Regions from separate parts of the Paenibacillus sp. G34 genome, predicted to be linked through region 2. Evidence: a T-box and tRNA genes for the amino acid it is inferred to sense, from the RefSeq annotation. Region 2 holds a T-box; the other regions hold tRNA genes.
What was found. The T-box of region 2 lies ahead of leuS (leucine--tRNA ligase). A T-box ahead of a tRNA ligase gene usually reads a tRNA of that ligase, here a tRNA-Leu.
Positions count from the first base shown of each region.

Region 1 (7,090 bases), 470 kb from region 2:
AAAAGTCAGAGCCCGTTTTAGGGGTGATGGCGTGCCTTTTGTAGAATGAACCGGCGAGTTACGTTCCCGTGCAAGGTTAAGGTGAAGAGCCGGAGCCGCAGCGAAAGCGAGTCTGAATAGGGCGACATAGTACGTGGACGTAGACCCGAAACCGGGTGATCTACCCCTGTCCAGGGTGAAGGTGCGGTAACACGCACTGGAGGCCCGAACCCACGCATGTTGAAAAATGCGGGGATGAGGTGGGGGTAGCGGAGAAATTCCAATCGAACTCGGAGATAGCTGGTTCTCCCCGAAATAGCTTTAGGGCTAGCCTCGGAAAACAGAGTCGTGGAGGTAGAGCACTGATTGGGTGCGGGGCCCGCAAGGGTTACCAAGCTCAGTCAAACTCCGAATGCCATAGACTTACTTCCGGGAGTCAGACAGTGAGTGCTAAGATCCATTGTCAAAAGGGAAACAGCCCAGACCATCAGCTAAGGTCCCCAAGTGTGTGTTAAGTGGGAAAGGATGTGGAGTTGCACAGACAACCAGGATGTTGGCTTAGAAGCAGCCACCATTGAAAGAGTGCGTAATAGCTCACTGGTCGAGTGACTCTGCGCCGAAAATGTAACGGGGCTAAACACACCACCGAAGCTATGGCTTGATGCTTTGCATCAGGGGTAGGGGAGCGTTGTATAAGGGTTGAAGGTGTACCGTAAGGAGCGCTGGACATTATACAAGTGAGAATGCCGGTATGAGTAACGAAAAGATCAGTGAGAATCTGATCCGCCGAAAGCCTAAGGGTTCCTGAGGAAGGCTCGTCCGCTCAGGGTAAGTCGGGACCTAAGGCGAGGCCGAAAGGCGTAGTCGAAGGACAACAGGTCGAAATTCCTGTACCACCGTAAATCGTTACGAGCGATGGGGGGACGCAGTAGGGTAGTGACGCAGGCTGATGGATGCCTGTCCAAGCAGTAAGGCTGGTTAGTAGGCAAATCCGCTAACCGTAAGGCTGAGCTGTGATGGGGAGTGAAAATTACAGTAGCGAAGGTCATGATCTCACACTGCCAAGAAAAGCCTCTAGCCAGATGAAGGTGCCCGTACCGCAAACCGACACAGGTAGGCGAGAAGAGAATTCTAAGGCGCGCGGAAGAACTCTCGTTAAGGAACTCGGCAAAATGACCCCGTAACTTCGGGAGAAGGGGTGCCCCGGTAGTGTGAATAGCACGAGGGGGCCGCAGTGAAAAGGCCCAAGCGACTGTTTAGCAAAAACACAGGTCTGTGCGAAGCCGTAAGGCGAAGTATACGGGCTGACGCCTGCCCGGTGCTGGAAGGTTAAGGGGAGTGGTTAGGAGCAATCCGAAGCTGTGAACCGAAGCCCCAGTAAACGGCGGCCGTAACTATAACGGTCCTAAGGTAGCGAAATTCCTTGTCAGGTAAATTCTGACCCGCACGAATGGCGTAACGACTTGGGCGCTGTCTCAACGAGAGATCCGGTGAAATTTTAATACCTGTGAAGATGCAGGTTACCCGCGACAAGACGGAAAGACCCCATGGAGCTTTACTGCAGCTTGATATTGAATTTGGGTACGATCTGTACAGGATAGGTGGGAGCCTTTGAAGCGTGAGCGCCAGCTTGCGTGGAGGCACCGTTGGGATACCACCCTGATCGTATCTAGGTTCTAACCTGGTGCCCTTAGCGGGTACGGGGACAGTGTCAGGTGGGCAGTTTGACTGGGGCGGTCGCCTCCTAAAGAGTAACGGAGGCGCCCAAAGGTTCCCTCAGAATGGTTGGAAATCATTCGAAGAGTGCAAAGGCATAAGGGAGCTTGACTGCGAGACCTACAAGTCGAGCAGGGACGAAAGTCGGGCTTAGTGATCCGGTGGTACCGCATGGAAGGGCCATCGCTCAACGGATAAAAGCTACCCTGGGGATAACAGGCTTATCTCCCCCAAGAGTCCACATCGACGGGGAGGTTTGGCACCTCGATGTCGGCTCATCGCATCCTGGGGCTGAAGTAGGTCCCAAGGGTTGGGCTGTTCGCCCATTAAAGCGGTACGCGAGCTGGGTTCAGAACGTCGTGAGACAGTTCGGTCCCTATCTGTCGTGGGCGTAGGAAATTTGAGAGGAGCTGTCCTTAGTACGAGAGGACCGGGATGGACGTACCGCTGGTGTACCAGTTGTTCCGCCAGGAGCACCGCTGGGTAGCTATGTACGGACGGGATAAGCGCTGAAAGCATCTAAGCGTGAAGCCCCCCTCAAGATGAGATTTCCCAGTATGTAAGACCCCTTGAAGACGACGAGGTAGATAGGCTGGGGGTGGAAGTGCAGTAATGCATGGAGCTGACCAGTACTAATCGGTCGAGGGCTTATCCAATAGCAAGTTTTAAATCGCGTACGTTTCGTTTCGAATCTAGTTTTCAGAGAACAACACTCTGAATGAAGTGAAAATGGGTACATCACCGAGTGTGTGTATGATTTTCAGTTCTGAATGAATGGAAGAAGCTATGCTTCGATCCAATCGCGTTTGGTGGCGATGGCGGAGGGGTTCCACACGTACCCATCCCGAACACGACCGTTAAGCCCTCTAGCGCCGATGGTACTTGGACCGCAGGGTCCTGGGAGAGTAGGACGCCGCCAAGCAAATCTTTCATTTTACATAGAAAACAGGCTTTGCATGTGGACGTTGTACGATGGAATATTTTTTTGATTATTCCCTGATAGCTCAGTTGGTAGAGCACTCGACTGTTAATCGAGTTGTCACAGGTTCGAGTCCTGTTCGGGGAGCCATTAAGGCCCGTTGGTCAAGGGGTTAAGACACCTCCCTTTCACGGAGGTAACAGGGGTTCGAATCCCCTACGGGTCATAGTTATTTAATAACTAAAGAGTGGGATGAGAATCCCAAAGGTTCGTCGGAGGATCAACATCGTTAGCAACTGCTTCGCAGTCTCGAGCGAATTGAGAGTATCCCCTACGGGTCATAGTTACGGAGGCTTAGCTCAGCTGGGAGAGCATCTGCCTTACAAGCAGAGGGTCGGGGGTTCGATCCCCTCAGCCTCCACCATATATATTTTAACGACGCGGGGTGGAGCAGCCCGGTAGCTCGTCGGGCTCATAACCCGAAGGCCGCAGGTTCAAATCCTGCCCCCGCAATTGTAGCTTTCCTAACCGAAAGTGATCTGGAACCGTGGTGTAGTTGGCCTAACATGCCTGCCTGTCACGCAGGAGATCGCGGGTTCGAATCCCGTCGGTTCCGCCATCTTTACAAGCTTCAGGGATGAGAATCCGTTTTGGGGTTCGTCGGAGCATTAACTTCGAGAGCATTCGCTTCGCAGTCTCGAACGAAGTGAGAGTATCCCGTCGGTTCCGCCATCTTTAACTATTTTTATGCGGAAGTGGCTCAGCGGTAGAGCATCGCCTTGCCAAGGCGAGGGTCGCGGGTTCGATTCCCGTCTTCCGCTCCAATATTTGCGCCCTTAGCTCAGCTGGATAGAGCGTTTGACTACGAATCAAAAGGCCGGGAGTTCGAATCTCTCAGGGCGCGCCATTATTTTTCATAGTTTGCCGGCGTGGCGGAATGGCAGACGCGCTCGACTCAAAATCGAGTGGGAAACCGTGGAGGTTCGAGTCCTCTCGCCGGTATATATAACGGGATGTAGCTCAGCTTGGTAGAGCACCTGGTTTGGGACCAGGGGGTCGCATGTTCAAATCGTGTCATCCCGATTCCTAAAAAACACTATCAAATTTGATAGTGTTTTTTTTTGCCTTTTTAAAGTAATCATCATATATAAATTAAGCAGTTCTTAGCTCTAGCTATTCATCCATGCAGCGTTCCTGTGTTTAATAAGGCTGGGTTTGCATAAAGGTTTATCCATTAGGTCACAATAGGTTAAAAAAGTGATTGAAGGGGTCTATGTGAACAGGATTAACTTCAGAAAACAATTAAAGAAACGTTGGCGGCGATGGAAACGAACTTTGTGGATGGCTGCCGCTATATGTGCGGTTACGATATTGGCATACCGTGGTTTATCTATATCTGCAGCAGTTGAACGTTTACTTACAAAGGACTTTGGTGAGGCCGTAAGTGTTATGGGCACGGTTAAGCAAAAGGAACGATCTGCACAGGAGATTCAGATGATTTTTAAACAACTTGAAACAGACGGAGAACCGTTAATACGTGTCGTTTTACAAACGAAATATATTTGTGGTGTTGAGACTGAACAATTGGGCAGAATGGATATTCCTCAACTAAAAAATTTGCTGAATCAACATCCAGAGTGGGAAGCAGAGGTCACTTCATCCGATACGTTACATCTGAATCAAAGCGTGGATGACCTTTCACCAATCTGCAAACAAGAAGCATACATCAGTATCGATGCGGCCGGTAATCTCAATTTGTATGAGGGTAAGCCTGCAGAAGAGAACGTTATTCGGACGTTTTTTCAACTCGATGTAGGTACGCTGGAGAGTTCATTGCCTGAAGGAGTATTAGAACAATTACAGGAAGGTATTCGCATTCAGGATAAAGATGAGTATGACAGTGTGATCTCGACATTTAGTGACTTTGCTGTGGATGAAAAGCATCGATTGCTTCGAAATGGCGGATAGAAACGAAATAAGGAAATATAAGCCTTGTCTCATAGAAGGTCCATTATTAATGGAGAGTTTAGTATAAGATAAGAAAGTCTCAAGAGAAGGACATCGTGGGTATGTCCTTTTTGTCGTTTTTTGAAAACTGCTCTTTTTATGGAACAAAATATTTGAAGAATGCAAACGAATTACAACAAGCTTTGGCATAGACAAAGTTTTTCCTGCCGCAAGGCCTATCTTTTGTTATAATGAAATGAACGATACATATGTTCGCTTTTGTAAGGGAGAGATGGTTTTGCGTTTTTTGGGAATTGACCCTGGGATTGCGATTGTGGGGTTTGGTTTTGTGGATAAGATCGGGAACAAGGTTGTACCCGTACAATATGGATGTATTCAGACGGAGGCTCATACTCCGGATGAGGACCGGCTCCTTCACGTATATGAAGGCATGGTGCAGTTAATTGATAAATACAAACCAGATGCCGTTGCACTGGAGAAGCTCTTTTTTAACCGTAACGTAACAACAGCGATGTCTGTCAGTCAGGCTAGAGGGGTCATGATCCTTGCAGCTGCTCAGAAAGGCCTGCCTATAGCGGAATACACCCCGATGCAGATTAAACAGGCAATAGTGGGATATGGCAAGGCGGAGAAAAAACAGGTGCAGGAGATGGTCAAAATGTTCCTTCGTCTGCAGGTTGTGCCTAAACCGGATGACGTTGCAGATGCACTTGCTGTTGCTGTTTGTCATGCACATTCTTATACACTAAATTCCAAGTTGAATGAGGTATTGCGAAAATGATTGATTTTCTAAGAGGGCAGTTTATACATGTCGAAAGTGATTATATTGTGCTGGATGTTCATGGAGTGGGTTACCGTGTATTCTGCCCGAATCCCTATGCGTTCGCCAAGCAAGAAGGCGAGATTATTGTGTACACCCATCACCATGTGCGTGAAGACGCGATGCTGCTGTTTGGATTTGTTACGCGAGAGGAACAGCGTTTATTCCGCAAATTAATTGAAGTATCTGGTATAGGTCCAAAAGTGGCGTTAGGCATTCTTGCTGGCGGCACGCCTGATCATGTGGTCACAGCTATTTATCAGGAGAATTTGACGTTCCTGACGAAACTGCCGGGTATTGGTAAGAAAACAGCACAGCGTATGATTCTGGATCTAAAGGACAAACTGGATGGTTTCGGCACAGCAGCATATGAAACAGGTCTTTTTGCACCACCTTCCGAAGAGCTTGGAAGCGGATCTGCATGGGATGAGGCCCGTGAAGGTCTGAAGGCACTTGGATATACGGATAGCGAACTAGATAAAGTATGGCTCAAGCTGAAAAAAGATGTAACGACCGCAGATTCTGTGGATGTGTTAATGAAGCAGGCACTGAAAATGTTATTTACGGGATAATTTATTTTCATAGTTGCACTAGAGTTACAACCTGCAAGAAAAGGGTGGGAAGAACATGGATGAACGGATTATATCCGCTAACCTGATGATGGAGGACCAGAACGTTGAATTAAGCCTTCGTCCCCGATATTTAAATGAATACATCGGACAAAATCAGGTGAAGGAAAATCTTAAAATATATATTGAAGCCGCTAAGTTGCGGAATGAAGCACTGGATCATGTACTGTTATATGGCCCTCCGGGACTTGGTAAAACAACACTCGCTAACATTATCGCTAATGAACTTGGCGTAAATTTGCGAACAACATCAGGCCCCGCAATTGAACGCCCAGGTGATTTGGCAGCTTTGCTTACGAATTTGCAGGAGGGGGACGTTCTATTCATTGACGAGATTCATCGGCTTCATCGTACTGTCGAAGAGGTCATGTACCCGGCTATGGAGGACTCCGCTCTGGATATTATGATCGGCAAAGGGCCAAGTGCGCGTTCCGTTCGCTTGGACTTGCCGTCATTTACACTGATTGGAGCTACTACGCGAGCGGGCCTGTTGTCAGCTCCGCTTCGTGACCGTTTTGGGGTCATCAGTCGTTTGGAGTTCTATACCGTTGACGAACTTGCGTACATCGTTTCACGATCCACTGAAATTTTGGGTGTAGAGATTGTTGGGGATGCTGCTGAAGAGATTGCTCTGCGTTCGCGGGGGACACCGCGGATTGCAAACCGTTTGTTGAAACGAGTACGTGACTTTGCCCAAGTGCGCGGTGATGGCATCATTACTCAAGCGCTGGCAGAGGAGGCATTGCAACGGCTGCAAATTGATCCGCGTGGGTTGGACGAAATTGACCACAAGATGCTCAAGTCCATGATTAACAGCTTTCGGGGAGGGCCCGTTGGACTGGATACCATTGCGGCTACGATTGGGGAAGAGTCTCAGACGATTGAGGATGTATACGAACCATATCTACTGCAGATCGGTATGATTCAGCGTACGCCTAGAGGACGCGTAGTAACCGATCTGGCCTATCATCACCTTGGCTTGCCTGTTCCACCAAGGGACGGTAAGTAAGGCTTGGCTTCGGTTCTTTACCTTGTGATACGAGAACTATGGGACAATAA
Region 1 is NZ_CM166469.1:4,918,008-4,925,097, reverse strand. Features, by position in the region: rRNA gene AC1VYS_RS22335 (23S ribosomal RNA) at 1-2,351, shown strand, start outside; rRNA gene rrf (5S ribosomal RNA) at 2,501-2,617, shown strand; tRNA gene AC1VYS_RS22325 (tRNA-Asn) at 2,689-2,764, shown strand; tRNA gene AC1VYS_RS22320 (tRNA-Glu) at 2,769-2,840, shown strand; tRNA gene AC1VYS_RS22315 (tRNA-Val) at 2,963-3,038, shown strand; tRNA gene AC1VYS_RS22310 (tRNA-Met) at 3,054-3,127, shown strand; tRNA gene AC1VYS_RS22305 (tRNA-Asp) at 3,156-3,233, shown strand; tRNA gene AC1VYS_RS22300 (tRNA-Gly) at 3,364-3,438, shown strand; tRNA gene AC1VYS_RS22295 (tRNA-Arg) at 3,445-3,521, shown strand; tRNA gene AC1VYS_RS22290 (tRNA-Leu) at 3,538-3,616, shown strand; tRNA gene AC1VYS_RS22285 (tRNA-Pro) at 3,624-3,697, shown strand; gene AC1VYS_RS22280 (BofC C-terminal domain-containing protein) at 3,956-4,582, shown strand; gene ruvC (crossover junction endodeoxyribonuclease RuvC) at 4,860-5,363, shown strand; gene ruvA (Holliday junction branch migration protein RuvA) at 5,360-5,974, shown strand; gene ruvB (Holliday junction branch migration DNA helicase RuvB) at 6,030-7,040, shown strand.
Region 1: it has a tRNA-Leu gene. The T-box ahead of leuS (leucine--tRNA ligase) is inferred to sense a tRNA for this amino acid. The anticodon was not compared.

Region 2 (7,090 bases):
ATGTACAGGTCAACTGGCAGCCATTGCTGCTGTTTCTCCTGTGAGATCAGTTCCTTGTCATTGTGCGGATCAATAAACCGCAGGTAGTACCAGCAGCTTCCCGCCCATTGTGGCATCGTGTTAGTTTCGCGGCGAGCCTTCATGCCCGTTTCCGGATCAACTGTATTTACCCAATCGGTCACGTTAGCCAGTGGGGATTCACCTGTGCCTGAAGGTTTGATCTGATCAATATCAGGCAGCAGCAGCGGCAATTGATCTTCTGGCACTGTCTTCATCGTTCCGTCTTCCAGATGCAGAATCGGAATCGGCTCTCCCCAATACCGTTGACGGCTGAATAGCCAGTCGCGTAGACGGTAGGTTGTTTTCCCTTGTCCTTTGCCGTTCTCTTCGAGCCAAGCAATCATTTTCGCTCCAGCTTCTTCATTGTTCAACCCGTTCAGGAAATCGGAGTTCACATGGCCGCCGTCACCTGTATATGCCTCTTTTGTAACATCTCCGCCTTCGATAACTTCAATGATATTCAGGTCAAACTGCTTCGCAAATTCCCAGTCACGCGCATCGTGGCCCGGAACAGCCATAACAGCTCCCGTACCATAGCCAGCAAGTACATAATCCGCAATCCAGATCGGCAGCTTCGCCCCGTTTACCGGATTGATCGCGTACGCACCTGTGAACACACCTGTTTTATCTTTGGCCAAGTCCGTACGTTCCAGATCACTCTTACGCGCAGCCTGCTCCTGATAAGCTTTCACTGCCTCGCTTTGTTCTTCGGACGTAATCGCATCAACCAATTCATGCTCTGGAGCCAGAACGGCAAAGCTTGCACCAAACAATGTGTCTGCACGGGTTGTAAATACTTTAATCACTTCTTCACGGCCTTCGATGGCAAAAACCACTTCAGCTCCGGTCGATTTGCCGATCCAGTTACGCTGCATATCCTTGATGCTTTCCGACCAGTCCAGCTCTTCCAGATCTTCCAGCAAACGCTCCGCATATTCCGTAATTTTCAGTACCCATTGACGCATCGGTTTACGTACAACCGGATGTCCGCCACGTTCACTCTTACCGTCAATAACCTCTTCGTTCGCCAGAACTGTGCCCAATGCTTCACACCAGTTCACCGGCACTTCATCGACATAGGCCAAACCTTTATTGTACAGCTGAATAAAGATCCACTGTGTCCATTTGTAGTACTCAGGATCTGTCGTACTGATCTCACGATCCCAGTCATACGAGAATCCGAGTGACTTGATCTGACGACGGAAGTTGTCAATGTTACGGAATGTGATGTGACGCGGGTGCTCTCCCGTATCCAGTGCATGCTGTTCCGCAGGCAGACCGAAAGCATCCCACCCCATCGGATGCAGTACATTATATCCACGCATCCGTTTGTAACGGGATACGATATCCGTTGCAGTGTATCCTTCCGGGTGACCTACGTGCAGTCCGGAACCGGACGGATATGGGAACATATCCAGTGCATAAAACTTCGGCTTGGACGGGTCCTCACCTGTTTTAAACGTTTTGTTATCATCCCAGTATTGCTGCCAACTTTTCTCCATCACTTGCGGCTGATAGCCGTGCTTCGGCTGATGATTCTCACTCATCTATATTCCTCCTTCAGGTTATAAGCAATTTATAGCAACAAAAAAACCTCAGCATCCCGTAGCGTTTGCAGCGCTAGGGACGAGAGGTTGAATTCCCGTGGTACCACCCTAGTTAGCGGATGAACGTGCTTCGTCATCCACTCCCTTTAGACCTGTAACGGCGGTTAACCGATGCGGATTTCCAGTTCTGCACACAAGGCATAGAACTTTGTAATCACCGCATTTCTCCAAGGCGAGTTCGCAAAATACTGTCAATCGGCTTGCACCAACCGCCGACTCTCTGTCATGTACAGCATTTACTACTGATCCTTATCATCGAAATATGTATACAATATAGGAAGCATTATATAAAAATGCAAGCTCAAAGTCAATATGACGCGTCACTTTCATCTTTTTACATGACAAACTGTTGCATACCACATGCAACAGTTTACGGATTAGCTTTTCCGAAAACGTTCTATCCCCTCCTGCAGATTCTGGATTGTCCCGTCGACATGCTCCTTGTTATCATAATGACGGTAGTCACATTCAATCCGGAGCGCAAGATCAAAATACAAATCATACAAACGTCTGCGCTTTCGCTCATTTTCCGTTGTAATCTCACGTCCATATCCTTTGAGGAATCCTGGAGTATAGTTAAAATGACTGAAATAATGCTCCATGAGCGGATCAGCCCACAACGAGCGTTCAAAATCAATAATGCCCGTAATCTGCGTATCCTGCACCAGCACATTGCCATCCCATAAATCCCAGCTGATCAGAACAGCTTCGGTTACCTCATCCAGTGCATCCGCTCTCTCCTCGATCAGACGTCTTAGCTCGTTGTAATCAATCCCGACGTCAACCTCCGCCTCTTGCCCATCCATGAGCATATCCTCCATTAACATCAAGAAAGCTTCTCTCCATGTGGCACGTTGTCTGTCTTTCCCGGAAAAATAACCAAACCGTTCACCCTGAATCTCGTTGATTCGCTTATTGTAACGACCTAACTGCTGTTCTACCTCTTCCTGCTGCTCGGCAGTAAAGTGCGTTTTGGTCTGATTGTATGGTTTCCCTGACATGTATTCCATAATGAAAAATTGCGCCGGTGCGAACTGGAGCGAGGAATCATAAACGAGCACCTGGGGTACAGGGACATCTTGCAGTTCGGCAACAAGCCGGAGTGCCTCAACTTCTGCCGTCATTAAATTCTGTTCACAGCGCATCAGATTAGTCGCAGCCAAAGGTGCTATTTTAAGAACAACTTTCCGTCCGTCATCAAGTGTGATTTTATAAGCTTGGTTTGCCCAGCCTTCAATCATTTCCTCATGATCTTGAATCGATACAGCGAGATGATGCTTCATAATCTGCTCCAACTGCTCTTTGGACAATCTTGTTTTATATGTACTTTCCATATCTGTACCCCTCCCATTGTGAGATTAAATCCACTTTAGAAAACGCTTTCTATACCTATTTATTATGGCTTGCTTTGCTTCAAGCAGCAATACCTTATATCATATCTGTTCAAAAAAACTGCCCCTAGCAACATACTCGCATGCTGCAGAAGGACAGTTCATCATCATAAATATAAATCAAACCTGTTAATGATAAGTGAATACTATTTCACGGCTACGTAGAACAACCGCTGTGCGCTTTCCCCAGCTTCTTTCCACTCAAAGTCAGCATACACCTTCACGTCTCGAAAGCCTGCTTTGCTTAACTCCAGCTTCATCCAGTCCGGATCATAAGCACGCTGCACATGAACTTCCTCAAATCGCTGATAGGTATCCTTGCTTCCCCCATCCATGCGAGAGAAAATGCTCAAATGATGTTCAATTTCACAACGTTCCTGGTCGAAATCACACGTCCAAATATACGAGACAAAGCGCTCATCCAACACAAAAGGCTGTTCCTCATCATACCGAATCAGTGTATTCGGATGATGTACGTCAAACAGAAACGTACCGCCCGGCTTCAACATCTCATACGTACGCTCAAATGTACGAACCACATCATCCGATTCCAGCAAATAGTTCACACAATCACAGAACGAAATGACCGAGTCTACCGGTTCCGGCACTCTCCATTCCCGCATATCCTGCTGCACCCAGCGCACACTGCCTTCCCGGTACAAACGATGTCCCTGAGATGTGGCTTCCATTTTGCTACGTGCAACAGACAGCATATCTGAGGAGAGATCAATACCTGTCACTTCAAAGCCGGAGTTCACCAGCGGAATCGTGATTGAACCTGTTCCACAGCCAAGCTCAACGACACTTTTAGGCATGCCATGCTGTTCCCAGGCTGTTCTTGCAAACCTTATCCAGTCCGGATAAGGCATATCTTCCATTAATTCATCGTAAACATAGGCAAATTTCCGGTAAGACATGTCGGCACCGCACTTTCAATTTCATTTTTCCTTATCGAATGATATCAAATCCAAAGAAAAAGCAGGGCATCCATTCCGGTGTTCACCCAGTCTGGCCCTGCTTTACCTAAATCGGTGCATCATACATCCGCTTCTCTTCATAAAAACATACTATACGTTGTACAGAATGAATGAATTTAACTTTAATGAATGATGTACCCTGTTATCGATCGTCAGGTCTACTTCTCTTCCTGCTCTGGTTTAGGCGCCGATTCGGACAGATACGTCCAGTTTTCCTTTTGTACCACCAGTCCATCTTTCATTAGCTTGCCCAGGGCACGCTTAAACGCCGATTTACTGATGCCGAAACGTTGTTTGATAATATCTGGCGGTGTAGCATCCGAATACGGCATACCGCCCATAGGACGCTCTTTCATAAATGCAAGCAGCTTGTCTGCATCTTCATTACGTCCAACTTCTTTACGCTGCGTCATAGCCAGATTTACACGCCCGTCTTCACGCACCAGCGTAACCCGACATTTCACCTTTTCACCCAAACGCAGCATATGACTGCGCTCCGAGGAATGAATCATGCCAATCGCTCCAAAACCGAGTACACCCCCGTCAACGAGTACAAACGTCCCCATCTGAAGTGGCTTGTATACCAGTGCTTCAACCCACTCATTGACCCATGTAGTTGGAGCGTGGAAGGCAAGCGGTGCAAGTTCACGTTCACCAGCCAATTTGGCGCGTAAACGTCCTTGCTTGTCATGTTCCATCATCACGAACACTTCATCCCCAACTTGAGGACGCAGTTCTTCGAGTTCAGGCAATTCACGGATTGGAAGCAGCAACTGGCGTCCGAGACCCATCTCCAGGAAGCAGCCAAGGCGCGGATGCACATCAGCTACGACCAGTTTAGCCATTTCACCCAGCGTAAGGTAAGGCTTTTTCATCGTAACAGCCAGACGGTCTTCTGTATCAAAAAATACAAATACCTCTAGCGTTTCACCAATCTTGATATCCCGAGTCAACTCGGTATAGTGAAGTAATACATCTTCCGATCCTGTCGTCAAAAAATAGCCAAAAGGAGACACTTCACGTGAAACCGGTAGCGAGACGACCGTTCCTGCAATCAAACTCATACCGTTTCCACCACTTTGGCGTCAGACCACAGACGCTCGATATTGTAATACTCGCGCTCATCGCGGTGGAATACGTGAACCACGACATCTCCAAGGTCCATGAGTACCCAGCGTGCGGAATCCATACCTTCAATACCTTTAATAACCGCACCAGCCGCGTGAGCCTGTTTGCGAATCTCTGTAGCAATCGCTTGCACCTGTGTATCCGAGTTACCATGGCAGATTACAAAATAATCTGCAACAAGTGAGATATTGTTCAGGTCAAGAGCTACAATATTCGATGCCTTTTTATCGTCAGCGGCAGCAACCACCATGTTCATAAGTTCTTTCGATGATACTGTCATGAACCAACCTCCATAATCTATAATTGTGCTATTAAATCATTACGTGAGAGTACCGTGAGCGGATAGATGACACGGCGCTGGGAGAGCAACAGGCTGATGGTCGAATCAAAACCCGCAATCAATCCTTCCTCCAGACTCCGCTGAGCCTGCTCACGAATATACTCCACCCCTGGGAAATCACGCCCAGGCTCGATATAATCGGCAAGGCATACGACTTTGTCCAGTAGACTCATACCTACCCTACCTGAAGTATGCCACCGAATCGCATGAATAATCTCCGAATCGGTCACACCATAATCCCGTTCAGCTACAAAGGCACCCACTTCCGAATGCCAAAGCTGCTTGTCATGCTGTAAAAGTTCAATATTTAATCCGTTATCACGAATAACGGCTTCCATCTCGGCTACTGGCCAATATTTGGCCACGTCATGTAAAATTGCCGCAATATCCGCTTTCTTCGGATCAGCACCGTACTTTTCTGCCAAAGCAACCGCAGATTCCATGACACCCTGCGTGTGCTTCCAGCGTTTGGCGGGCATCTGTGCAGAGACAGCCTCGATTAATTCCTCACGGCTTAGTGCCATATAAACCGCTCCCTACAATGTATTGATGAACTGCATCAGGAATCATAAACCGAACCGAATGTCCACTCGCAAGACGTCTGCGAATGGCTGTAGAAGAAATATCAACAAGCGGCATTTCAGCAAGCAGTACCCGATTCTGTAGTGCATCCGGCAGATCATCAAGATGTAGTTGAAAGCCCGGGCGTCCAACACCGATAAAGGTCAATCTGGACGCCAGTTCTTCAATCTCTTCCCATTTGGGAAGATAATTCACCATATCCGCCCCAATGATGAAATAAAATTCATGTTCAGGGTGACGGCGCCACAATTCACGCATCGTGTCGATGGTATAGGATACGCCGCCAAGTTCCATTTCAATGCCCAGAACCTCATATTGAGGAGCATCCTTCACAGCCGCTTCCGTCATCTCGAGGCGCTGCTGTCCTGTTGCACCTGCTCCAGGTTTGTGAGGCGGGACATGGGAAGGCATGAACCAGATTTCATCCAGTGCATGCGAATCCCTCGCCGCTTCGGCTGCCAGCAGATGCCCCATGTGGATCGGATCAAACGTACCGCCCATGATGCCGATCTTCACCCGCACCACTCTCCTTATCTTGGAAGTTCGATTTGTTTATTATCCCGTGATTCTTTGTACAGGATAATTGTACTACCAATCACTTGTACAAGTTCGCTGCCTGTTTCACGGGCAATCTCTGCTGCAATCTCATTTTTATCATCCAGATTGTTGTTCAGCACTTGTACTTTCATCAGTTCACGTTTCTCAATCGCCTCTTCGATGTGACGGAACAAATGTTCATTCGTGCCACCTTTGCCAATTTGAAAAACAGGGGTCAGATGATGAGCCTCTGAACGCAAGAAACGCTTTTGTTTACCAGTTAACATGAATACTCCATACTCCTTATATTGAGCAGACCCCATGTCCAGCGCGAAGCTGATTCAGGGATCTGACCGTTCAATTATTATTATTTTTAAAACTCTCCAGTACCGCTTGCCTCATGGTACCTACTGGAGCCGGAATGCCAAGCCAGTGTTCGAATGCGACAGCTCCTTGATAAACAAACAT
Region 2 is NZ_CM166469.1:4,447,545-4,454,634, forward strand. Features, by position in the region: gene leuS (leucine--tRNA ligase) at 1-1,607, opposite strand, end outside; T-box leader at 1,680-1,932, opposite strand; gene AC1VYS_RS20320 (phosphotransferase family protein) at 2,045-3,001, opposite strand; gene AC1VYS_RS20325 (class I SAM-dependent DNA methyltransferase) at 3,205-3,975, opposite strand; gene AC1VYS_RS20330 (CvfB family protein) at 4,194-5,099, opposite strand; gene rsfS (ribosome silencing factor) at 5,096-5,443, opposite strand; gene yqeK (bis(5'-nucleosyl)-tetraphosphatase (symmetrical) YqeK) at 5,461-6,027, opposite strand; gene AC1VYS_RS20345 (nicotinate-nucleotide adenylyltransferase) at 6,011-6,601, opposite strand; gene yhbY (ribosome assembly RNA-binding protein YhbY) at 6,616-6,909, opposite strand; gene aroE (shikimate dehydrogenase) at 6,980-7,090, opposite strand, start outside.

Region 3 (7,090 bases), 2.3 Mb from region 2:
AATGGGGAAACCCAGCTGGGGTAATTTCCAGTTACACCTAACTGAATACATAGGTTAGTGTGAGGCATACCAGGGGAACTGAAACATCTAAGTACCCTGAGGAAGAGAAAACAATAGTGATTCCGTCAGTAGCGGCGAGCGAACGCGGAGAAGCCCAAACCAAGGGGCTTGCTCTTTGGGGTTGTGGGACGTCTCACATGGAGTTACAAAGGAACCGGTTAAGCGAAGAGGTCTGGAAAGGCCCGCCAAAGAAGGTAAAAGCCCTGTAATTGAAAGTCTGTTCCCTCCGAGACGGATCCCGAGTAGTGCGGGGCACGTGAAACCCCGTATGAATCCGGCAGGACCATCTGCCAAGGCTAAATACTTCCTAGCGACCGATAGTGAAGCAGTACCGTGAGGGAAAGGTGAAAAGCACCCCGGAAGGGGAGTGAAATAGAACCTGAAACCGTGTGCTTACAAAAAGTCAGAGCCCGTTTTAGGGGTGATGGCGTGCCTTTTGTAGAATGAACCGGCGAGTTACGTTCCCGTGCAAGGTTAAGGTGAAGAGCCGGAGCCGCAGCGAAAGCGAGTCTGAATAGGGCGAATGAGTACGTGGACGTAGACCCGAAACCGGGTGATCTACCCCTGTCCAGGGTGAAGGTGCGGTAACACGCACTGGAGGCCCGAACCCACGCATGTTGAAAAATGCGGGGATGAGGTGGGGGTAGCGGAGAAATTCCAATCGAACTCGGAGATAGCTGGTTCTCCCCGAAATAGCTTTAGGGCTAGCCTCGGAAAACAGAGTCGTGGAGGTAGAGCACTGATTGGGTGCGGGGCCCGCAAGGGTTACCAAGCTCAGTCAAACTCCGAATGCCATAGACTTACTTCCGGGAGTCAGACAGTGAGTGCTAAGATCCATTGTCAAAAGGGAAACAGCCCAGACCATCAGCTAAGGTCCCCAAGTGTGTGTTAAGTGGGAAAGGATGTGGAGTTGCACAGACAACCAGGATGTTGGCTTAGAAGCAGCCACCATTGAAAGAGTGCGTAATAGCTCACTGGTCGAGTGACTCTGCGCCGAAAATGTAACGGGGCTAAACACACCACCGAAGCTATGGCTTGATGCTTGCATCAGGGGTAGGGGAGCGTTGTATAAGGGTTGAAGGTGTACCGTAAGGAGCGCTGGACATTATACAAGTGAGAATGCCGGTATGAGTAACGAAAAGATCAGTGAGAATCTGATCCGCCGAAAGCCTAAGGGTTCCTGAGGAAGGCTCGTCCGCTCAGGGTAAGTCGGGACCTAAGGCGAGGCCGAAAGGCGTAGTCGAAGGACAACAGGTCGAAATTCCTGTACCACCGTAAATCGTTACGAGCGATGGGGGGACGCAGTAGGGTAGTGACGCAGGCTGATGGATGCCTGTCCAAGCAGTGAGGCTGATGTGTAGGCAAATCCGCACATCGTAAGGCTGAGCTGTGATGGGGAGTGAAAATTACAGTAGCGAAGGTCATGATCTCACACTGCCAAGAAAAGCCTCTAGCCAGATGAAGGTGCCCGTACCGCAAACCGACACAGGTAGGCGAGAAGAGAATTCTAAGGCGCGCGGAAGAACTCTCGTTAAGGAACTCGGCAAAATGACCCCGTAACTTCGGGAGAAGGGGTGCCCCGGTAGTGTGAATAGCACGAGGGGGCCGCAGTGAAAAGGCCCAAGCGACTGTTTAGCAAAAACACAGGTCTGTGCGAAGCCGTAAGGCGAAGTATACGGGCTGACGCCTGCCCGGTGCTGGAAGGTTAAGGGGAGTGGTTAGGAGTAATCCGAAGCTGTGAACCGAAGCCCCAGTAAACGGCGGCCGTAACTATAACGGTCCTAAGGTAGCGAAATTCCTTGTCAGGTAAATTCTGACCCGCACGAATGGCGTAACGACTTGGGCGCTGTCTCAACGAGAGATCCGGTGAAATTTTAATACCTGTGAAGATGCAGGTTACCCGCGACAAGACGGAAAGACCCCATGGAGCTTTACTGCAGCTTGATATTGAATTTGGGTACGATCTGTACAGGATAGGTGGGAGCCTTTGAAGCGTGAGCGCCAGCTTGCGTGGAGGCACCGTTGGGATACCACCCTGATCGTATCTAGGTTCTAACCTGGTGCCCTCATCGGGTACGGGGACAGTGTCAGGTGGGCAGTTTGACTGGGGCGGTCGCCTCCTAAAGAGTAACGGAGGCGCCCAAAGGTTCCCTCAGAATGGTTGGAAATCATTCGAAGAGTGCAAAGGCATAAGGGAGCTTGACTGCGAGACCTACAAGTCGAGCAGGGACGAAAGTCGGGCTTAGTGATCCGGTGGTACCGCATGGAAGGGCCATCGCTCAACGGATAAAAGCTACCCTGGGGATAACAGGCTTATCTCCCCCAAGAGTCCACATCGACGGGGAGGTTTGGCACCTCGATGTCGGCTCATCGCATCCTGGGGCTGAAGTAGGTCCCAAGGGTTGGGCTGTTCGCCCATTAAAGCGGTACGCGAGCTGGGTTCAGAACGTCGTGAGACAGTTCGGTCCCTATCTGTCGTGGGCGTAGGAAATTTGAGAGGAGCTGTCCTTAGTACGAGAGGACCGGGATGGACGTACCGCTGGTGTACCAGTTGTTCCGCCAGGAGCACCGCTGGGTAGCTATGTACGGACGGGATAAGCGCTGAAAGCATCTAAGCGTGAAGCCCCCCTCAAGATGAGATTTCCCAGTATGTAAGACCCCTTGAAGACGACGAGGTAGATAGGCTGGGGGTGGAAGTGCAGCAATGCATGGAGCTGACCAGTACTAATCGGTCGAGGGCTTATCCAATAGCAAGTTTTGAGTCGCGTGAGTTTCGTTTCGAATCTAGTTTTCAGAGAACAACACTCTGAGGAAGCGCTGAACCATTCATCCACACTGCGGTGAGGGACCGAATGGAACGCGAACGCATTTGTGAAACAAATGCCCGTTTGGTGGCGATGGCGGAGGGGTTCCACACGTACCCATCCCGAACACGACCGTTAAGCCCTCTAGCGCCGATGGTACTTGGACCGCAGGGTCCTGGGAGAGTAGGACGCCGCCAAGCGGAACCCCAATGGGGTATTTTTTTTCGAATGATAGGGGCCTTTAGCTCAGTTGGTTAGAGCGCACCTCTGATAAGGGTGAGGCCGGTGGTTCGAGTCCACCAAGGCCCATAGTAATTAAATAAGAAATACATGTATGGGGCCATAGCTCAGCTGGGAGAGCGCCTGCCTTGCAAGCAGGAGGTCAGCGGTTCGATCCCGCTTGGCTCCACCATTTTCCCTGATAGCTCAGTTGGTAGAGCACTCGACTGTTAATCGAGTTGTCACAGGTTCGAGTCCTGTTCGGGGAGCCATTAAGGCCCGTTGGTCAAGGGGTTAAGACACCTCCCTTTCACGGAGGTAACAGGGGTTCGAATCCCCTACGGGTCATAGTTTTATCTAATGTTTTAATTAGGGATGAGAATCCCAAAGATGGAGGCTTAGCTCAGCTGGGAGAGCATCTGCCTTACAAGCAGAGGGTCGGGGGTTCGATCCCCTCAGCCTCCACCATATATTTTTCTAATGACGCGGGGTGGAGCAGCCCGGTAGCTCGTCGGGCTCATAACCCGAAGGCCGCAGGTTCAAATCCTGCCCCCGCAATTGTAGCTTTCCTAACCGAAAGTGATCTGGAACCGTGGTGTAGTTGGCCTAACATGCCTGCCTGTCACGCAGGAGATCGCGGGTTCGAATCCCGTCGGTTCCGCCATCTTTACCAGCTTCAGGGATGAGAATCCGTTTTTGGGTTCGTCGGAGCATTTACTTCGAGAGCATCTGCTTCGCAGTCTCGAACGAAGTGAGAGTATCCCGTCGGTTCCGCCATTTTTATTAGAATCAAGGATAGGAATCCATCTTGGAGCAAATTTTAATATGGCTCGGTAGCTCAGTCGGTAGAGCAGAGGACTGAAAATCCTCGTGTCGGCGGTTCGATTCCGTCCCGAGCCACCATGAACATAACAATTTGATACGCCGGTGTAGCTCAACTGGTAGAGCAACTGACTTGTAATCAGTAGGTTGGGGGTTCAAGTCCTCTCGCCGGCACCACTTTATGGAGGATTAGCGAAGTGGCCAAACGCATCAGACTGTAAATCTGCTCCCGTACGGGTTCGGTGGTTCGAATCCATCATCCTCCACCAGTTTTATTATGAGTCATTAGCTCAGTTGGTAGAGCACCTGACTTTTAATCAGGGTGTCGAAGGTTCGAATCCTTCATGACTCACTTTTACTATATGCGCGTGTGGCGGAATTGGCAGACGCACTAGACTTAGGATCTAGCGTCTTTGACGTGGGGGTTCAAGTCCCTCCACGCGCATCCCTTATTTTGCGGAAGTGGCTCAGCGGTAGAGCATCGCCTTGCCAAGGCGAGGGTCGCGGGTTCGATTCCCGTCTTCCGCTCCAATATTTGCGCCCTTAGCTCAGCTGGATAGAGCGTTTGACTACGAATCAAAAGGCCGGGAGTTCGAATCTCTCAGGGCGCGCCATTATAACTAAATTTAAACTATGCCGGCGTGGCGGAATGGCAGACGCGCTCGACTCAAAATCGAGTGGGAAACCGTGGAGGTTCGAGTCCTCTCGCCGGTATATTTAACGGGATGTAGCTCAGCTTGGTAGAGCACCTGGTTTGGGACCAGGGGGTCGCATGTTCAAATCGTGTCATCCCGATTTTGGTTTATGCGGGTGTAGTTCAATGGTAGAACTTTAGCCTTCCAAGCTAATAGCGTGGGTTCGATTCCCATCACCCGCTTTATATATTGAAGAAGAAAGAGACACAATCTGTGTTCTCTTTCTTTTTTTGCATGAACAAGAAGTTAGTCCCCTTTTGCTATATTATGTGGCCAAGTCTCCGTCATACTCTTCAGCTATTTTCTCAATTAACATTCAATCCACATTCAGCGAACTCTCTTGTTACACTCCAAGTTGAATTTTTGGATTACTCTTGATCCCCTTCAAACCGACCATGCGCTTTAATAACATGCGAGTTTCTTATATAAAATTTGTTGATCATGTATACCTTATATTCCTCCAGCCATTACCTTAGCATCGGACGGATAATAATCCCCCTGATTCGTACTTTCTCACCCCTTATTTCACGCAAATCAAGTCCAATTTTAATAAAACGCTTACAAAAATAGCTTGCGAAATTACTCAGCCTGTAATACCATATGAATTAAGCGCTTAACCTTTAGGGGGAAGGCGCTTAAACTTAACTTAGATTAAGCGCTTAACCCGTAAAGGAAAGGATGGCGATCAATTCATGACAACGATTCGATTAACGATGGCTCAGGCCTTGCTTCGATACCTGGATCAGCAGTATATCTCGGTAGATGGGGTAGAAACCAAGTTTGTAAAAGGTATTATCGGAATATTTGGACACGGCAATGTAACAGGCATCGGGGAAGCATTAGAACGTAGCCCTGGAAGCTTGACGTATATGCAAGGTAAAAACGAACAAGGTATGGTGCACACAGCTGCAGCTTATGCCAAACAGAAGAACCGCAAACAGATCTACGCATGCACTACGTCTATTGGCCCTGGTGCATTGAATATGATTACTGCCGCAGCAACAGCAACGGTGAACCGCATTCCGGTATTGCTTCTCCCAGGAGATAACTTTGCTACGCGAGAGCCAGATCCGGTATTACAACAACTCGAAGTAAGCAGTGACTATACGATATCTGCTACAGATCCATTCAAAGCAGTCAGCAAATACTGGGACCGCATCGTGCGCCCTGAACAGCTAATGGTTGCTGTTACACATGCAATGCGTGTACTGACTGACCCAGCTGAGACCGGAGCTGTTACACTGGCACTGCCACAGGATGTACAGGCAGAAGCATACGACTATCCGGAATCGTTCTTTGCCCGGAAAGTACATTACCTGGATCGCCGGCCTCCGGTTCCAGCAGCCATTGAACGGGCAACGAAGCAGATCGCCCGTAGCAAAAAGCCCCTGCTCGTTGCAGGCGGTGGGGTGCTGTACTCTGAGGCATCTGCACAACTGATCGAGTTCGCAGAAGCTTTCGGTATTCCGATCGCTGAGACGCAGGCTGGCAAGAGCGCAGTATCTTGGGAACATCCGCTTAATGTGGGGGCCATCGGGGTTACCGGTTCTCTGGCTGCCAATCGCTTGGCTAAAGAAGCAGATGTCGTGATCGGCGTGGGGACAAGGTTTTCTGATTTTACCACGGCGTCACATGCTGCGTTTCAAAATCCAGAAGTATCCTTTATCAACATCAACTTGAATAGTATGGATGCTGCTAAGTTAGGCGGGGAAGCTATTCTGGCTGATGCCCGTGAAGGCTTGCAGGCGTTGCAACAAGAATTGAAGGCACAACAGTATAACAGTGCATACGGTGCATCCGAAGTGGCTGATCTCCGTGATCAATGGAATACAGAAGTCGATCGACTCTACGCTGCAGAGCATGAAGCTGGTTTAGCGCAGACGAAAGCCATTGGTATCGTGAATCGCACGATTGATCCATCCTCCGTAATTGTCTGTGCAGCAGGTAGTCTCCCAGGGGACTTGCATCGTTTGTGGCGCACTGCTGAGCCGAAGACTTATCACATGGAGTATGGGTTCTCCTGCATGGGATATGAGGTTAGTGGTGCATTCGGCGCGGCGCTCGCGGAGCCGGATCGTGAAGTATATGCCATGGTAGGTGACGGCAGTTACCTGATGTTGCATTCGGAACTGGTTACAAGTCTGCAGGAACAGAAGAAAATGACGGTTCTTTTATTTAATAATAATGGCTTCCAGTGCATTCATAATCTGCAACGTGAGCACGGCAGTGACGGGTTTGGGAACGAGTTCCGTTATCGGGAAACAGAGAGCGGTCGTTTGACGGGTGAGTATATGCCTATGGATTTTGCGGCTCACGCTCGTAGTATGGGAGCGAAAGCATATCGCGCAGAAACCGCAGAGCAACTGGAACAGGCACTTCGGGATGCCAAGAACGAGACGGTAACAACATTGATTGAAATTCCGGTTGTACCGGGGACCAACACGGGCGGATATGAGTCATGGTGGAATGTCGGGGTGCCTGAAGTATCTG
Region 3 is NZ_CM166469.1:319,326-326,415, forward strand. Features, by position in the region: rRNA gene AC1VYS_RS01425 (23S ribosomal RNA) at 1-2,808, shown strand, start outside; rRNA gene rrf (5S ribosomal RNA) at 2,948-3,064, shown strand; tRNA gene AC1VYS_RS01435 (tRNA-Ile) at 3,100-3,173, shown strand; tRNA gene AC1VYS_RS01440 (tRNA-Ala) at 3,201-3,276, shown strand; tRNA gene AC1VYS_RS01445 (tRNA-Asn) at 3,280-3,355, shown strand; tRNA gene AC1VYS_RS01450 (tRNA-Glu) at 3,360-3,431, shown strand; tRNA gene AC1VYS_RS01455 (tRNA-Val) at 3,476-3,551, shown strand; tRNA gene AC1VYS_RS01460 (tRNA-Met) at 3,568-3,641, shown strand; tRNA gene AC1VYS_RS01465 (tRNA-Asp) at 3,670-3,747, shown strand; tRNA gene AC1VYS_RS01470 (tRNA-Phe) at 3,911-3,986, shown strand; tRNA gene AC1VYS_RS01475 (tRNA-Thr) at 4,007-4,082, shown strand; tRNA gene AC1VYS_RS01480 (tRNA-Tyr) at 4,089-4,174, shown strand; tRNA gene AC1VYS_RS01485 (tRNA-Lys) at 4,185-4,257, shown strand; tRNA gene AC1VYS_RS01490 (tRNA-Leu) at 4,270-4,350, shown strand; tRNA gene AC1VYS_RS01495 (tRNA-Gly) at 4,362-4,436, shown strand; tRNA gene AC1VYS_RS01500 (tRNA-Arg) at 4,443-4,519, shown strand; tRNA gene AC1VYS_RS01505 (tRNA-Leu) at 4,541-4,619, shown strand; tRNA gene AC1VYS_RS01510 (tRNA-Pro) at 4,627-4,700, shown strand; tRNA gene AC1VYS_RS01515 (tRNA-Gly) at 4,712-4,782, shown strand; gene iolD (3D-(3,5/4)-trihydroxycyclohexane-1,2-dione acylhydrolase (decyclizing)) at 5,293-7,090, shown strand, end outside.
Region 3: it has a tRNA-Leu gene. The T-box ahead of leuS (leucine--tRNA ligase) is inferred to sense a tRNA for this amino acid. The anticodon was not compared.